DNA from 2 places in the Sphingomonas sp. 1185 genome. Region 2 is predicted to be linked to the other one. Evidence: riboswitches for the same ligand, from Rfam matches in the RefSeq annotation. Region 2 holds a riboswitch; the other holds the start of a gene.
What was found. A riboswitch is a leader RNA that binds a small molecule or an ion and turns the genes downstream of it on or off. The one in region 2 is predicted to bind thiamine pyrophosphate.
Positions count from the first base shown of each region.

Region 1: another riboswitch for thiamine pyrophosphate. It lies ahead of ABIC44_RS04020 (TonB-dependent receptor); the one in region 2 lies ahead of thiC (phosphomethylpyrimidine synthase ThiC).

Region 1 is NZ_JBEPKL010000003.1:111,697-119,061, reverse strand. It holds gene ABIC44_RS04045 (catalase) at 1-1,135, opposite strand, end outside; gene ABIC44_RS04040 (glycosyltransferase family 2 protein) at 1,357-2,361, shown strand; gene ABIC44_RS04035 (acyl-CoA dehydrogenase family protein) at 2,358-3,350, shown strand; gene ABIC44_RS04030 (PIG-L deacetylase family protein) at 3,347-4,000, shown strand; gene ABIC44_RS04025 (class I SAM-dependent methyltransferase) at 3,997-4,611, shown strand; TPP riboswitch at 4,644-4,753, shown strand; gene ABIC44_RS04020 (TonB-dependent receptor) at 4,785-7,094, shown strand; gene ABIC44_RS04015 (phosphotransferase enzyme family protein) at 7,097-7,365, shown strand, end outside.
Region 2 is NZ_JBEPKL010000023.1:55,700-63,064, forward strand. It holds gene ABIC44_RS14475 (cob(I)yrinic acid a,c-diamide adenosyltransferase) at 1-317, shown strand, start outside; gene egtB (ergothioneine biosynthesis protein EgtB) at 358-1,629, shown strand; gene egtD (L-histidine N(alpha)-methyltransferase) at 1,632-2,609, shown strand; gene ABIC44_RS14490 (ferritin-like domain-containing protein) at 2,810-3,766, shown strand; gene ABIC44_RS14495 (ferritin-like domain-containing protein) at 3,803-4,819, shown strand; TPP riboswitch at 4,949-5,039, shown strand; gene thiC (phosphomethylpyrimidine synthase ThiC) at 5,085-6,932, shown strand; gene ABIC44_RS14505 (DUF3892 domain-containing protein) at 7,022-7,303, opposite strand.

The DNA of each region.
Region 1 (7,365 bases), on a different contig from region 2:
CGGAGAAGTCGATGCCGGGCACGACATTCTGCGTGCAGAAGGCGACCTGTTCGGTATTGGCGAAGAAATTGTCGACATTGCGGTTGAGCGTCAACGTCCCGATGATGCGGACGGGAATGTCCTCCTCGGCGATCAGCTTGGTCGAATCGAGATGGTCGAAGGGCAGGCGGTCGGCCGTTTCCTGGTCGAACAGCTGGACGCCCAGATCCCATTGCGGAAAGTCGCCCGCCTCGATCGCCTGCCACAGGTCGCGGCGATGGAAGTCGGGATCGGCGCCGTTGATCTTGACCGCCTCGTTCCACAGCACCGATTGCAGGCCCTGGCGCGGTTTCCAGTGGAATTTGACGAAGGTCGACTTGCCTTCGGCATTGACCAGCCGGAAGCTGTGGACGCCGAAGCCCTCCATCGTGCGGAACGAGCGTGGGATCGTCCGGTCGGACATCTGCCACATCACCATGTGCCACGCCTCGGGGCTCAGGCTGGCGAAGTCCCAGTAGTTGTCATGCGCGGACTGGGCCTGCGGAAAGGCGCGGTCGGGCTCCTGCTTGACGGCGTGGACGAGGTCGGGAAACTTGATCGGGTCCTGGATGAAGAAGACCGGGATATTGTTGCCGACAATGTCCCAATTGCCCTGCTTCGTATAGAATTTGACGGCAAAGCCCCGGACGTCGCGCGCCAGGTCCATCGAACCCTTGTTGCCCGCGACGGTTGAGAAGCGGACGAAGACCTCCGTCTGCTGGCCAACCTCGCTCAGTATGTCGGCGCGGGTATAATCGGCCAGGCTGTCGGTCAGCTCGAAGACGCCGTGCGCGCCATATCCACGGGCATGGACCACCCGTTCGGGAATGCGTTCATGGTCGAAGTGGAAGATCTTTTCGCGCAGGATGAAGTCTTCGAGCAGCGTGGGCCCGCGCTCCCCGGCGCGCAGGCTGTTCTGGTTGTCGGCGACGGGAACGCCCTGCTGCGTGGTCAGCGCCCGGGCCGTGTCGTCGGTGGCCTGGTGCGTCTCTCCGCCATGACCCTGGGGCTCGGCATAATGGGTCGGCATATCCGCCCCGGCGGGAAGGGAGGGCGCCTGGGCGGGCGATACGCCCTTCGCCTTGCCGCTGCCCTGCTTGCTCTTCGAACTGGCCATGATGGTGTCTTTCATCGTTGAGGGGACGTGCCCGTCCAACGCACGGGTCGGCCAATCGCCCTCCAACTAAATGATTGATACTTATCAAGGTGTTTTCCGCCGCCTTGGGGTAGACGCATGCCAGTGATCGGGATCAGCCCTCCGTTCCCGGTCGTGCGGGGACTCGGTGAGTTTCGACGGCCGGAGGGAGAAGGCTTCTGTTCGACGACGCGCCCGTGGTGATGTGCATTCCCGCCCGAAATGAGGAGGCGATGCTGCCCGCGCTGTTCGCCGCGCTCGCCGCGCTGAGTGTCGATGGGACGAGTGTGGAGGCATGCTTGTACCTCGATGACTGCCGGGATGGCAGTGTCGCGCTGGTCGATCGTCTCGGCCCGACCCTGCCGTTTCGGCTGCATGTCGCCCGGGGCGGGCGCGATGCTGCGCCCAATGCCGGGGCCGCCCGGCGCGCGGCGCTGGCGATGGGGCTGTCCGTCCTGGCGGGGCGCGAGGGCCTGCTCTTCACGACGGATGCCGACAGCACGCCGCAGCCCGACTGGATCGCGGCGGGTCGCCGGGGGTTGTCGCAGGCGGAGGTCGTCGCCGGGCGGATCCAGCGGGTCGATGCCGCATCCGATCCGCAGCAAAGCCACATCGAGCATTATTATGACCGATTGCACCGATATCGCCGGGCCATCGACCCGGTGCCATGGGAGGCGCGGGACACGCATCACTTCGGCGGTGGCGCCAATATCGCGATACGCGCCTCCGCCTATCGCGCGCTGGGCGGGTTCCTGCCGATCCCGTCGGGGGAGGACGCCCGCCTGCTCGATGATGCCGCGCGCGCCGGACTGCGCGTCCGTCGGGATGCGGCGATGATCGTGGAGACCTCGTCCCGGCGACAGGGGCGTATCGGCGGCGGGCTCGCGGGCCAATTGCTGGCGCTGGATCAGGGCGAGCCGCCGCGCATGGCCGATCCGCGCGGTGCGGCCTGGCAATGGCGCGCCCAGGCGGCCGCGCGGCAGAGCTTCGCCATGATCGACCGGGTCGACCGGCGCATCGCGCTCGGCGAGCGGCTGGGCCTTTCGGCGGACCATGTCCTGGGCGTCGCGCGCGATTGCCCCAATGCGGAGGCGTTCGCGATGCGGATCGTCCCGGCACCGGCCTTCCATTCCGGCCAGGTGTCGCTGTCGGACGCCGAAGATCTTCTGACCGAACTGGAGAGCCAATGGTGCGAGATCGCGGCATGACCGCCATGGCCGACGAACTGCGAAGCGCGATTGCCGCCATGGGCTGGGCCGAGCATCCCCCCGGCGATCCCCGGACGGTCGAGGACTATCTCGCGCTGCTGGCCCGGCTCTATGACATCGGCCGGCGTGATCTCCCGCTCGGGCGGTTGGTCGAGGGCCATGTCGATGCGGTGCAGATCGTGCGCCGCTACGGATCGGCGGCACAGGTGGAACGGCTGAGCGGGATACTGGCGCGGGGGGCGACATTGGGCGTCTGGAATGCCGGACTGGCGGGCGAGCCCCTGCGGCTGGACGGCGAGCGGTTGACCGGGGGCAAGAGCCATGCCTCGGGCGCCGGGGTGTTGAGCCACGCCCTGGTCACGGCGGACACGGCCGAGGGGGTGCAACTGCTGCTGCTCGATCTGGCGCGGGTCGCGCCGGTGATCGACCGCGACTGGTGGCGGGTGACGGGCATGCAGCGGTCCGAAACGCATCTGGTCCGCTGGCGGGACGGCGTCATCGCGCAGGACGACCGGATCGGCGCGCCGAACCTCTATGCGCGCGAACCCTTTTTCAGCGGCGGGGCGCTGCGGTTCGTGGCGGTCCATGCCGGGGGCGTGGCCGGGCTGTGCGACCTGACCCGCCGCCACCTAGTCGAGGCGGGGCGCGCCGACGATCCGTTCCAGTCGGCGCGGCTCGCGCGGTTGTTCGCGCTGGCGGAACTGGCGGCGGCCATCGTGTGGCGCGCGGCGCGATGCTGGTTCGGGGAGGAGGTCGAAGAGGCCCGGCTGGCGCGAGTCGCGGCTGCACGCATGGCGGTGGCCGACGCGGCCGAGCAGGCGATCGTGATCGCTCGGGAGGCGGTGGGGCTGGCGGGGCAGTTCCTCACCCATCCGCTCTCCGCGATGCTGTCCGATCTGGCGGTCTATCTGCGCCAGCCCATGCCCGACGCCCAGCGCCTTCGGGTCGGGCAGGCGGTGGCGCAGGGCTTGCTGGAGCTGTCGCTATGAGGCTGGACCTCAACGACGTCCGCCGGGCCGTCATCGTCGCGCCGCATCCCGATGACGAGATCATCGGGGCGGCGGGGCTGATCCAGGCGCTGCGGCGGCGGGGGAGCGGGGTTTGGGTCGTCGTGGTCAGCGACGGCGCCGCCTCGCATCCCGGCAGCCGGACATGGCCCGCCGCGCGTCTGATCGCCGCGCGCGAGCGGGAAAGCCGCCATGCGCTGCGCCGTCTGGGTATCCGGAGCGACCGGGTGACGTTCCTCGGGCTGCCCGATGGCGGGCTGATGGCGGAGGGCTATCCTTGCCGCGAGCGGCTGCACCGGGCGCTCCGCAAGCATCTGGGCATCGATCTGCTGGTCGGGCCCGCCGCCACGGATGCCCATCCCGATCACCGGGCGGTCGCGGCCGCGCTTGGCGGTTTTCGCTTCGGCGGGCGGCGTCTGACCTATCAGGTGTGGCCGCCGCAAAAGCGGATGGCCGCGCGGAGCCGGACCGTCTCGATCCCCGGCGGCGCTGCGGCGAAGCGCGCGCTGATCCGGGTGCATCGGAGCCAGCTGGGCGCGATCACCGACGATCCCCACGGCTTTTCGATCGCACGCCATGAACTCGCGGTCTTTTCCCACCCGGTCGAGCGTTTCCTCCCGGTAAGGCGATGAAGGCGATCGATCTTGGCGGCTTTGCCGAGAAGTTCGCGGCGGACGACGATCCCTGGCGGACCTTCTCCAACCGGGACGAGGCGGTGAAGCGCCGGGCGATCCTGCATGCGCTGGGCCAGGGGCCATGGGGCAGGGTCCTGGAACTGGGCAGCGGCAATGGATCGAACAGCCGCGCCATCGCCCGCCGCGCGCTTCGGCTCGACGCGACCGAGGGGACGGTCGAGGGCACCCGCCTGACGGCGCGGGCGATCGCTGCCTGGCCGCGAGCGCGGGCGATACCTTTGGCCTTGCCCGCCCGGTTTCCGCGACGGGATTATGATGCGATCGTCATCGCCGAACTGCTCTATTATCTTTCGCCCATCGCGATGCGGCATGTCGCGCGTGGCGTCGCCGCGGCCTTGCGCCCCGGCGGGCGGCTGGTCCTCGCGCATCATCGCATCGACTATTATGATTTCGCGCAGCACGCCGCCGACATCCAGGAATGCTTCCTGCGGATGACCGGCATGACCTGGCAGGTCGAAACGATGCGCCGCCGGGCGCGCTGGCATGTCCTCGTCGCGCGGCGGTGCGACGGGGTGCCCCGGACGGGTCTTTCCTCCCGCCATCGATAATCATTTGCTTACGGGCCGTAAGCGCCTAGACGACGCCATCCCCGGGGAACCGCTGATGCGCGGTCGAGAGATGAGCAGCAGCCCATGACCCGCCGAACCTGATCCGGCTGATACCGGCGTAGGGAGGGTGGCGGTTCCTTCGTCGTCCTTCCGTGTGAAGTGGACGAGAGACGATGGCTGTTGAGATTTCGTGCGATCGCAAGACGATCCGATATGGTGCCCTGCTGCTGTCCGCCGCGTGGCTGGCGCTGCCCGGCGCGGCCTCGGCGCAGCGGGCGACCGACGCGCCCGCCGATATCCGCGTGATCGGCCACCGCGATCCCGAGGGGCTGCTGCCCGACCAGACCGAACCCAAGGCGGTCAGCGAGATTTCCTCGGACTTCATCGTCAAGCAGGCCCCGACGCTGAACGCCTTCCAACTGGTGAGCCTGCTGCCCGGCGCCAATGTCGCGTCCAGCGATCCCTATGGCCTGTCGACCAGTTCCAGCCTGACGCTGCGCGGTCTGGGGCAGGATGAGATCGGCGTGCTGATGGAGGGCGCGCCGCAGAACGACATCGGCTATTACTACGCCTATCCGTCGCAATTCGCCGATGCAGAGAATGTGCGGGCGATCCGGCTGGCCCAGGGGGCGGTCGATCTCGCCTCGCCGACCGTCGGCGGCGCGGGCGGTCTATTGTCGCTGTCGCTCGACGATCCCAAGGCGGCGCGGGGGATGCTCGCCGATCTGTCGCTGGGGTCGTACAATATGCACCGGGCCTTTGTCCGGGTCGATACGGGGACGATCGGAAATACCGGGCTGAAGGCGTTTCTGTCCTATTCCAACACCCGCGCGGACAATTGGCGCGGCGCAGGCTATGATCTGCGCCAGCATGTCGATGCCAAGCTGCTGGGCGAATGGGGAAACGGCAACCGTGCGAGCCTGGCCCTGTCGTACAACGACGCCAATTCCTCCAGCTATGCCAGCCCCACCCTGGCCGATTGGCGCGCGCGGGGACGCGGTTTCAACTATGACGCGCAATATACGCCGGGGAATACCAATTATTGGGAACTGTACCGGGCGCCCTTCCGCAACCTCTATGCCTCGGCCCCCGTGCATCTGGTCCTGGGCGATCGGCTGACGCTGGACGCCACGACCTATCTCCAGTTCGGCTATGGCAATTCGCCCTATGGCACCCAGCTTGCGACCACCGGCAATTTCCTGGGCAACGAACAACTGGCGCAGCCGATCGCGCTGCCCGGCGCGGTGAATGGGGTCGCGACGGTGCTGGGCAATTATACCGGCGATCAGATGCGGATCGGCCAGGTCGCCAGCCTGACGCTGCGCGCGGGCATCCACCGGCTGACCGCGGGCCTGTGGTTCGACTATGGCACCGATCGCGTCACCCAGACCTATACCGCCGTCGGCACCGACGGACGCCCGGCCGACCGCTGGGGCTATCGCAGCAAGGCGATCCGCACCGCCGATGGCCGCCTGCTCGCCTATGAGAACCAGCGCACCGCGACCGTGACGAAGAGCGTCTTCGTGGCCGACAGCATCGCGCTGAGCCCCAGGCTGACGGTCGATATCGGCTTCAAGGGCGTCAACCTGCTCCGCAACGGCCGCAATTACCTGCCCGGACCGCAGACCCGCGTGCGCAGCGACAGCTTCGCTGCCCTGCCGCGCGCCGCCGTCCATTATGATCTCGACGATCGCCAGCAGGTCTTTGCCAACGTCACGACCAATTTCCGGACGCCCAACGAATTCACGCTGTACGACAGCTATGACGGCGGCGTGGTCTCGACGCGCGGGACGGACGCGTTGAAGAACGAATATTCGGTGTCGCAGGAGCTCGGCTATCGCTATATCGGGCCCAGTGTTTCCGCCTCGGTGACCGGCTTCCACTACAAATTCCGCAACCGCCAGCTGGCGACCGTGGTCGACAATGGCGGGGCGCTGGTCAATTCGACCCTGAACGCGGGCGGACAGACCTCCTATGGCGTCGATGCCGAGATCGATTATCGGCCCGCCAGGGGCGTCAGCGTCTATGTCTCGGGCGAATATCTGCGCACGCGGATCGATGACGATCTGCCGGTCGGCGGAGACTATTTGCCGACGCGGGGCAAGCGGGCGGTATCCAGCCCGACGCTCCAGTTCGGCGCCGGTGGCACCTATGACGATGGGCATCTGTTCGGCAGCATCGCGGGCAAATATGTCGGTCGCCAATATGCGACGTTCATGAACGACGAGAGCATCCGGGGATATGCCACGCTCGACCTGGCGATCGGCGTCCATCTGGCCGATTGGCTCGACGGCAAGCGGACCGATCTGCGGGTCAATGCGATCAACGTCACCGATCCGCATGTCCTGGCGGGGGTTCAGTCCGTCACGACCAACGCGAGCGATGTCGTCGGGCGCGGCGGCACGATCATCAAGGGCAATGCGCCGTCCTATTATATCGGCGGCGGATCGGCGGTCGTCGCGACGATTTCGCGCGGGTTCTGAGCATGGCCATCCCGGACGAGGCGGGCGCCGGTCACCGCGTCCATGGCATGGGGCTGGCGATGGAGGCGCCCACCTGGCCCGCGATCACGCCCGAGGAAGCGGCGGCCGTGCTGGCGCACTATCCGCAGGCCGCCCGGATCGAGGCGCTGCGCTGGCACTCGCCACGTCCCTTTTCCGCCGCGACGCTGATCGACACGACGGAGGGCATGCTGCTCGTCAAGCGGCATGATCGCCGGGTGCGCACGGCCGCCGGACTGGCGGAGGAGCATCG
Region 2 (7,365 bases):
CGCTGCGCATCCTGCCCGAACAGGTCGCGCGGCTGGAGGACGAGATCGACGCGATGAACGCGCAACTGGCGCCGCTGACCAGCTTCATCCTGCCCGGCGGCACGCCCGCGGCGGCGCATCTGCATCTGGCGCGCGCGATCACGCGGCGGGCCGAGCGGGCGGGCGTCGCGCTTTCGGAGCATGAAGCGACCAATCCGTCCGCGCTCGCCTATCTCAACCGCCTGTCGGACTGGCTGTTCGTCGCGGCACGGGTGGTGAACAAAAACGGCGCATCGGACGTTCTTTGGGTTCCAGGAGGGGTGCGGGCGAGACGGTAACGGGCCGGTCGCTGTTCCCCGCAATCCGGGGAGCAGCCCAATGCCGACCTTCGTACCGTCGTCCGCGACGGCCCCGACGCCTGCCGACGAACTGGCATCCCGCTATCGCGCCGTCCGCGCGCTGACCCTGTCGCTGGCCGCGCGGCTGTCCGACGCCGACGCCACCGTCCAGTCGATGCCCGACGCCTCGCCCGCGAAGTGGCACATGGCGCACACGACCTGGTTCTTCGAAACGTTCGTGCTGCGCGACCATGTGCCGGACTATCGGCTGCACGATCCGCGCTTTCCCTTCCTGTTCAACAGCTATTACGAGGCGGAAGGAAAGCGTCACGCGCGCCATCGTCGCGGGATGATCACCCGCCCGACGCTGGACGAAGTGCGGGCGTACCGCGCGCATGTCGATGCCGCGCTCCTGGCGGCGCTGCCCGACCTGCCCGACGCGGCGCGCGAGCTGGTCGCGCTGGGATGCCATCACGAGGAGCAGCATCAGGAGCTGTTCGTCACCGACATCCTGCACCTCTTCTCCGAAAACCCGCTGGAGCCCGCGCTCTACCCGCCCGAGCCCAAGGCCCCCGTCGCGATGCCCGGCCCGATCGGCTGGATCGAGGGGCAGGCGGGTGTGGTCCGGATCGGCCATGACGGACAGGGCTTCGCCTTCGACTGCGAGGGGCCGCGCCATGAGGCCCTGCTCCATCCTCATGCCATCGCCGATCGCACGGTCACCAATGCCGAATGGATGCAGTTCATCGCCGATGGCGGCTACCGCGATGCCCGGCTCTGGCTGTCGGACGGCTGGGCCTGGGTCAAGGGAGAGGGGATCGCCGCGCCGCTCTATTGGGAAGAGCGCGACGGCGGCTGGACCCGTTTCGGGCTGGACGGCCGCCGCGCGGTCGATCCCGCTGCCCCGGTGACGCATGTCAGCTTCTACGAGGCGGATGCCTTTGCCAGCTGGGCGGGCGCGCGGCTGCCGACCGAGATGGAGTGGGAAGCCGCCGCCGCCGCGCATGATCCGGCGGGGGGCCACCAGATGGAGGCGGGCGGCGCGGTCGAGCCGCGTCCCGCGACCCATGGCCCCGCCTTTTTCGGCGATGTCTGGGAATGGACCGGCAGCGCCTATCGTCCCTATCCCGGCTTTCGCGCCGTCGAGGGGGCGGTCGGCGAATATAATGGCAAGTTCATGAACGGGCAGTTCGTCCTGCGCGGCGGCAGCTGCGCGACGCCGCGCGGCCATGCCCGCGCCTCCTATCGCAACTTCTTCTACCCCCATCAGCGCTGGCAGTTCACCGGCGTCCGTCTGGCAAAGGACCTGTAATCATGCTGAAGCCCGAGATCGAGGATGGTCAGATGTCGCTGACCGATCCCGCCTTCCGCGCCGATGTCCTCGCCGGACTGGAGCGCCGCCCCCGCGCCATCCCCGCCCGCTGGTTCTACGACCGCAAGGGGTCCGAGCTGTTCGAGGCGATCACCGACCTGCCCGAATATTATCCCACCCGCGCCGAGACCGCGATCCTGAAGACCATCTGCCCCGACCTCGTCGCGCATGTCGGCAAGGGGCGCGCGGTGGTCGAGTTCGGATCGGGCTCCTCGACCAAGACGCCGGTGCTGCTGCGCTGCGTCGAGCCGTCGGCCTATGTGCCGATCGACATTTCGGGCGACTTCCTGCGCGAATCCGCGCGCAATCTGCAACAGGCCTTTCCCGACCTGCCCATCCATCCGCTGGAGGGGGATTTCATGCACCCGCTGGCGCTGCCCGCGATGGTGGCGGAGGCGCCCAAGCTGGGCTTCTTCCCCGGCTCGACCATCGGCAACATGACGCCCGCCATGGCCACCGACCTGCTGCGCGCGATGCGCGGTTCGCTGGGCGAGGGGGCGATGCTGCTGATCGGGATGGACCGCGCCAAGTCCAGCGAAATCCTGGTCCCCGCCTATGACGATGCGCAGGGCGTGACGGCGGCGTTCAACCGCAACCTGCTCGACCGGATCAACCGCGAGCTGGACGGCACCATCCCGGTCGAGGATTTCCGCCACCGCGCGGTGTGGAACGACGACCGCTCGCGGATCGAAATGCACCTGGCCGCGACCCGCGACGTCGCCTTCACCATCGAGGGCCGCCCCTTCGCCATGGCCGCGGGCGAGACGATCCATACCGAGAACAGCCACAAATACGGCCCCCGCGACGCCAAGATCCTGCTGCGCGCGGGCGGCTGGACCCCGGTCGCGCAGTGGAGCGATCCGGACGACATGTTCGCGGTCTATCTGGCCGAGGCGCAGTCGGTTCGTCTTGCTCCTTGAACGTTTTGTCGTATCGAATCGCGGTCTAACCGGACAGGTGAAAAGAGTTGCGTCTTTTCCTCGGAACGTAGCGTTTCGCTTTTTGGTCGGGCGTTGGGCTTTACCCTGAAAAGTCTTCCCGCTTGACCCTCTTGCACGTCCATCTGCTGGTAAAGAACCGACAGATAGACTTGCGAGGGTTCCATACCGGGAGGAGCATGATGACCGAAAGCGCACACCTGCTCGACGCATTCGACGCACGGGCCCAGCGCCGCGATCAACGACGCGAGTTCTTCAAGACGGCGATGGGCGCCGCCGCCGCCGGCGTCGCGGCCTTTACCCTGACCAGCAAGGCGGGGGCCCAGTCGACGATCACCGACGCGGATATTCTGAACTTCGCGTTGAACCTCGAATATCTCGAAGCGCAATTTTATGCCTTTGCCGCCAACGGCACCGGCCTCGCCTCCAGCCAGTTGACCGGCACGGGCACGCAGGGCGCGGTCACCGGCGGCAAGAAGGTGACGTTCACCGACCCGATCGTCGAGCAATATGCCCGCGAGATCGCGGCCGACGAAGCCGCGCACGTCGCGTTCCTGCGCACCGCGCTCGGCAGTTCGGCGGTGGCGCAGCCCGCGATCAACATCTCGGGCGACGCGAACGGCGCGTTCACCGCGGCCGCACGCGCGTCGGGCGTGATCGACTCCAACGCGACCTTCGATCCTTACGCCTCGGACGAGAATTTCCTGCTCGGCGCCTATATCTTCGAGGATGTCGGCGTGACCGCCTATAAGGGGGCCTCGCCGCTGATCAGCAACAAGACCTTCCTCCAGGCTGCCGCCGGCATCCTGGCGGTCGAGGCCTATCACGCCGCAATCGTCCGCACGACGCTCTACGCCAAGGGTATCCAGACCCCGGCGCTGGTCACCGCGGCGGGCAAGATCTCGGACGCGCGCGACAGCCTGGACGGGACCACCGACCTGGACCAGGGCATTGCCGCGACCACGGTCGGCGGACAGCTTGTGTCCAACATCGTGCCGCTCGACTCCAACGGGATCGCGTTCAGCCGCACGCCGCAGCAGGTGCTGAACATCGTCTATCTCAACAAGGCGTCGGCCACGCTTGGGGGCTTCTTCCCCGCTGGCGTCAACGGCACGCTGCGCGCCAGCGCGGCCAACTGATCCCCCTTTTTCCTCGTTCCGAGAGGATTTTTCATCATGAGCGAAGAACGCTTCATTCTCGATGTGATCGAAGAGGCTTCGGCCAAGCGCCGGGCCGATCGTCGCCGTTTCATGCGTATGGCCGCCGGGGCCGGTGCGGTGGGTGGGCTGGCCATGCTGGGCGCCTGCGGCAGCGACGATAACGACGTCATCGTCCTGCCGACGCCCACCCCGACCGCGACGGCGGGCTCGGTCACCGATGCCGATGTCCTGAACTTCGCGCTCCAGCTGGAATATCTGGAAGCGCAATTCTACAGCTACGCCGCGTTCGGCGCGGGCCTGTCCGCCTCGCTCCAGGCCGGGACGGGGACGCAAGGCTCGGTCGCGACCAGCACCAGCGGACAGCCGCGCCAGGTCGCGTTCCAGGACCCGTTGGTGGCGCAATATGCCCGCGAGATCGCCTATGACGAGATCGCGCACGTCACCTTCCTGCGCAACGCCCTGGGCTCCAGCGCGGTGGCGCAGCCCGCGATCAACCTGTCGGGCGATGCCAATGGCGCCTTCACGGCGGCGGCGCGCGCGGCCGGGGTGATCGGGGCGACCGACACCTTCGACCCCTATGCCTCGGACGAGAATTTCCTGCTCGCCGCCTATATCTTCGAGGATGTCGGCGTCACCGCCTATATGGGCGGGGTCACGCTGCTCTCCAACAAGACCTTTGTCGAGGCGGCGGCGGGCATCCACGCGGCCGAGGCCTATCATGCGGGGCTGGTCCGCTCGGTCATCTATCGCAAGGGGCTGAGCAACGGAACGCTGATCACCGCGGCGAACCGGATTTCGGACGCGCGTGACAGCCTGGACGGCTCGACCGACCTCGATCAGGGCATCACCGTCACCGCCAATGGAGTTACGTCGGCGAATATCGTGCCCGCCGATTCCAACGCGATCGCCTTTGCCCGCACGCCCGGCCAGGTGCTGAACATCGTCTATCTGAACAAGGCGGCGGTGACGGGCGGCGGCTTCTTCCCCAGCGGCCTGAACGGCAACGTCCGGACCAGCGCCGCTAGCGGCTGACCCGATCCGATCCCGTAAGGGTATCTGCCCCGGTCGGCCCCAGTCCCCCCTGGCCGACCGGGGTTTTTCATGGCCGCGCCTGCGCGAAACCGCTTCTTCTCGGCCGCGAAACCGCTTATGCAGGGTCCATCCCCGGGGGAGCGCTGACCTGCGCTTGAGAGGGGGGCAAGAGCCCCCGACCCGCTGAACCTGATCCGGCTGACACCGGCGTAGGGAGGGAGCGGCCCCGTCTCTCATGGTCCGTTTCCTCCGCATGGAGTGGACTATGGCAGATATCCCCGCAAAGGCTGAAATTGGCGTCACCACCGGCCCCATTCGTGGGTCGAAGAAGATTCATGTCGGGCCGCTGGGCGTCGCGATGCGCGAAATCCATCTCGACCCGTCTTCGGGCGAGCCGCCCTTGCGCGTCTATGACACCAGCGGCCCCTATACCGATCCCAATGCGCGCATCGACATCATGGCGGGCCTGCCGCAGATCCGCCGCGACTGGATCGAGGGGCGCGGCGATGTCGAGGCCTATGACGGTCGCGAGATCCGCCCCGAGGACAATGGCCAGCTTGGCCCCGACCGTTCGGGCGGCGTGCCGCAATTCCCGCGCACCGGGCTGAACCGCCCGCTACGCGCCAAGCCCGGCATGAACGTCAGCCAGATGCACTATGCGAGGGCCGGCATCATTACGCCCGAGATGGAATATGTCGCGACCCGCGAAAATCTGGGCCGCGAGATGCTGCGCGAATATGTCCGCGACGGCGAGAGCTTCGGCGCTGCCATCCCCGATTACGTGACCCCCGAATTCGTCCGCGACGAAGTGGCGCGCGGCCGGGCGATCATCCCCAACAACATCAACCACCCCGAATCCGAGCCGATGGCGATCGGCCGCAACTTCCTGGTCAAGATCAACGCCAATATCGGCAATTCGGCGGTCGCCTCCAACGTGGCGTCCGAGGTCGACAAGCTGGTCTGGTCGATCCGCTGGGGCGCGGACACCGTCATGGACCTGTCGACGGGGCGCAACATCCACGACACGCGCGAATGGATCATCCGCAACTCGCCCGTGCCGATCGGCACCGTTCCCATCTATCAGGCGCTGGAAAAGGTCGGCGGCATCGCCGAGGAGCTGACCTGGGAAATCTTCCGCGACACGCTGATCGAACAGGCCGAGCAGGGCGTCGATTATTTCACCATCCATGCGGGCGTGCGCCTGCCGTACATTCCGCTGACCGCCAAGCGCGTCACCGGCATCGTGTCGCGCGGCGGCTCGATCATGGCGAAGTGGTGCCTGGCGCATCACAAGGAGTCGTTCCTCTACGAACGCTTCGACGAGATCACCGAGATCATGAAGGCCTATGACATCGCCTATTCGCTGGGCGACGGCCTGCGCCCCGGCGCGATCGCCGACGCCAATGACGAGGCGCAGTTCGCCGAGCTCTATACGCTGGGCGAGCTGACCAAGCGTGCCTGGGAACAGGACGTGCAGGTGATGATCGAGGGCCCCGGCCATGTGCCGATGCACAAGATCAAGCAGAATATGGACAAGCAGCTGGAGGCGTGCGGCGAGGCGCCCTTCTACACCCTCGGGCCGCTGACGACCGACATCGCGCCGGGTTACGACCATATCACCAGCGGCATCGGTGCGGCGATGATCGGTTGGTACGGCACGGCGATGCTCTGCTACGTCACGCCCAAGGAGCATCTGGGCCTGCCCGATCGCGACGACGTGAAGGTCGGGGTGGTGACCTACAAGCTGGCCGCCCATGCCGCCGACCTAGCCAAGGGGCACCCGGCCGCCAAGATGCGCGACGACGCGCTGAGCCGCGCCCGCTTCGAGTTCCGCTGGCGCGACCAGTTCAACCTGTCGCTCGACCCCGACACGGCGGAATCCTACCACGACCAGACGCTCCCGGCCGAGGGCGCCAAGACCGCGCATTTCTGTTCGATGTGCGGCCCGAAATTCTGCTCGATGAAGATCACGCAGGAGGTTCGGGAATTTGCCGCGAAGCAGAACGCGCCGGTCGAAACCTTCGTCGCGGCGGAGGACGCCGAGGCGGGGATGCAGCAAATGAGCGAGAAATTCCGCGAGAAGGGCGGGGAGGTTTACCTTCCGGCGGAGTGATAAAAAGGGGCCGCACCCGGTAAGGATACGGCCCCAATTCCCAGCCTCCGTTCAGCCTGAGCGAAGTCGAAGGCCATGGGAATTTCAGCTTAGGGGCATTCGGGCAGGCTCAACAAATTGTTGGGCTGCTCGCCATCGTTTTGCGTCTTCAGATACTTATTGCCTGCGGCTGAGCGGGCGACGATGACCCACGCCGATTGACCGCCTACCGATACGTAAAATTGCCACTGACCGGACTCGATCGCCGCAATGGCCTCTTCCTGCGTCAGTTTCCATCGGCTGGGAAAAGCGCCGCCGACATGCGAAATGCGCTCATAGGCGCTATATCGGCTGGTCTTGTTGATGCACTGAATTTGCGCTGTATTGGCCATCTTACATAGCTCCGCACGACCGCCCAGGCATCGTGGCGGTTGACCTTGAGCTAACGGCCCCA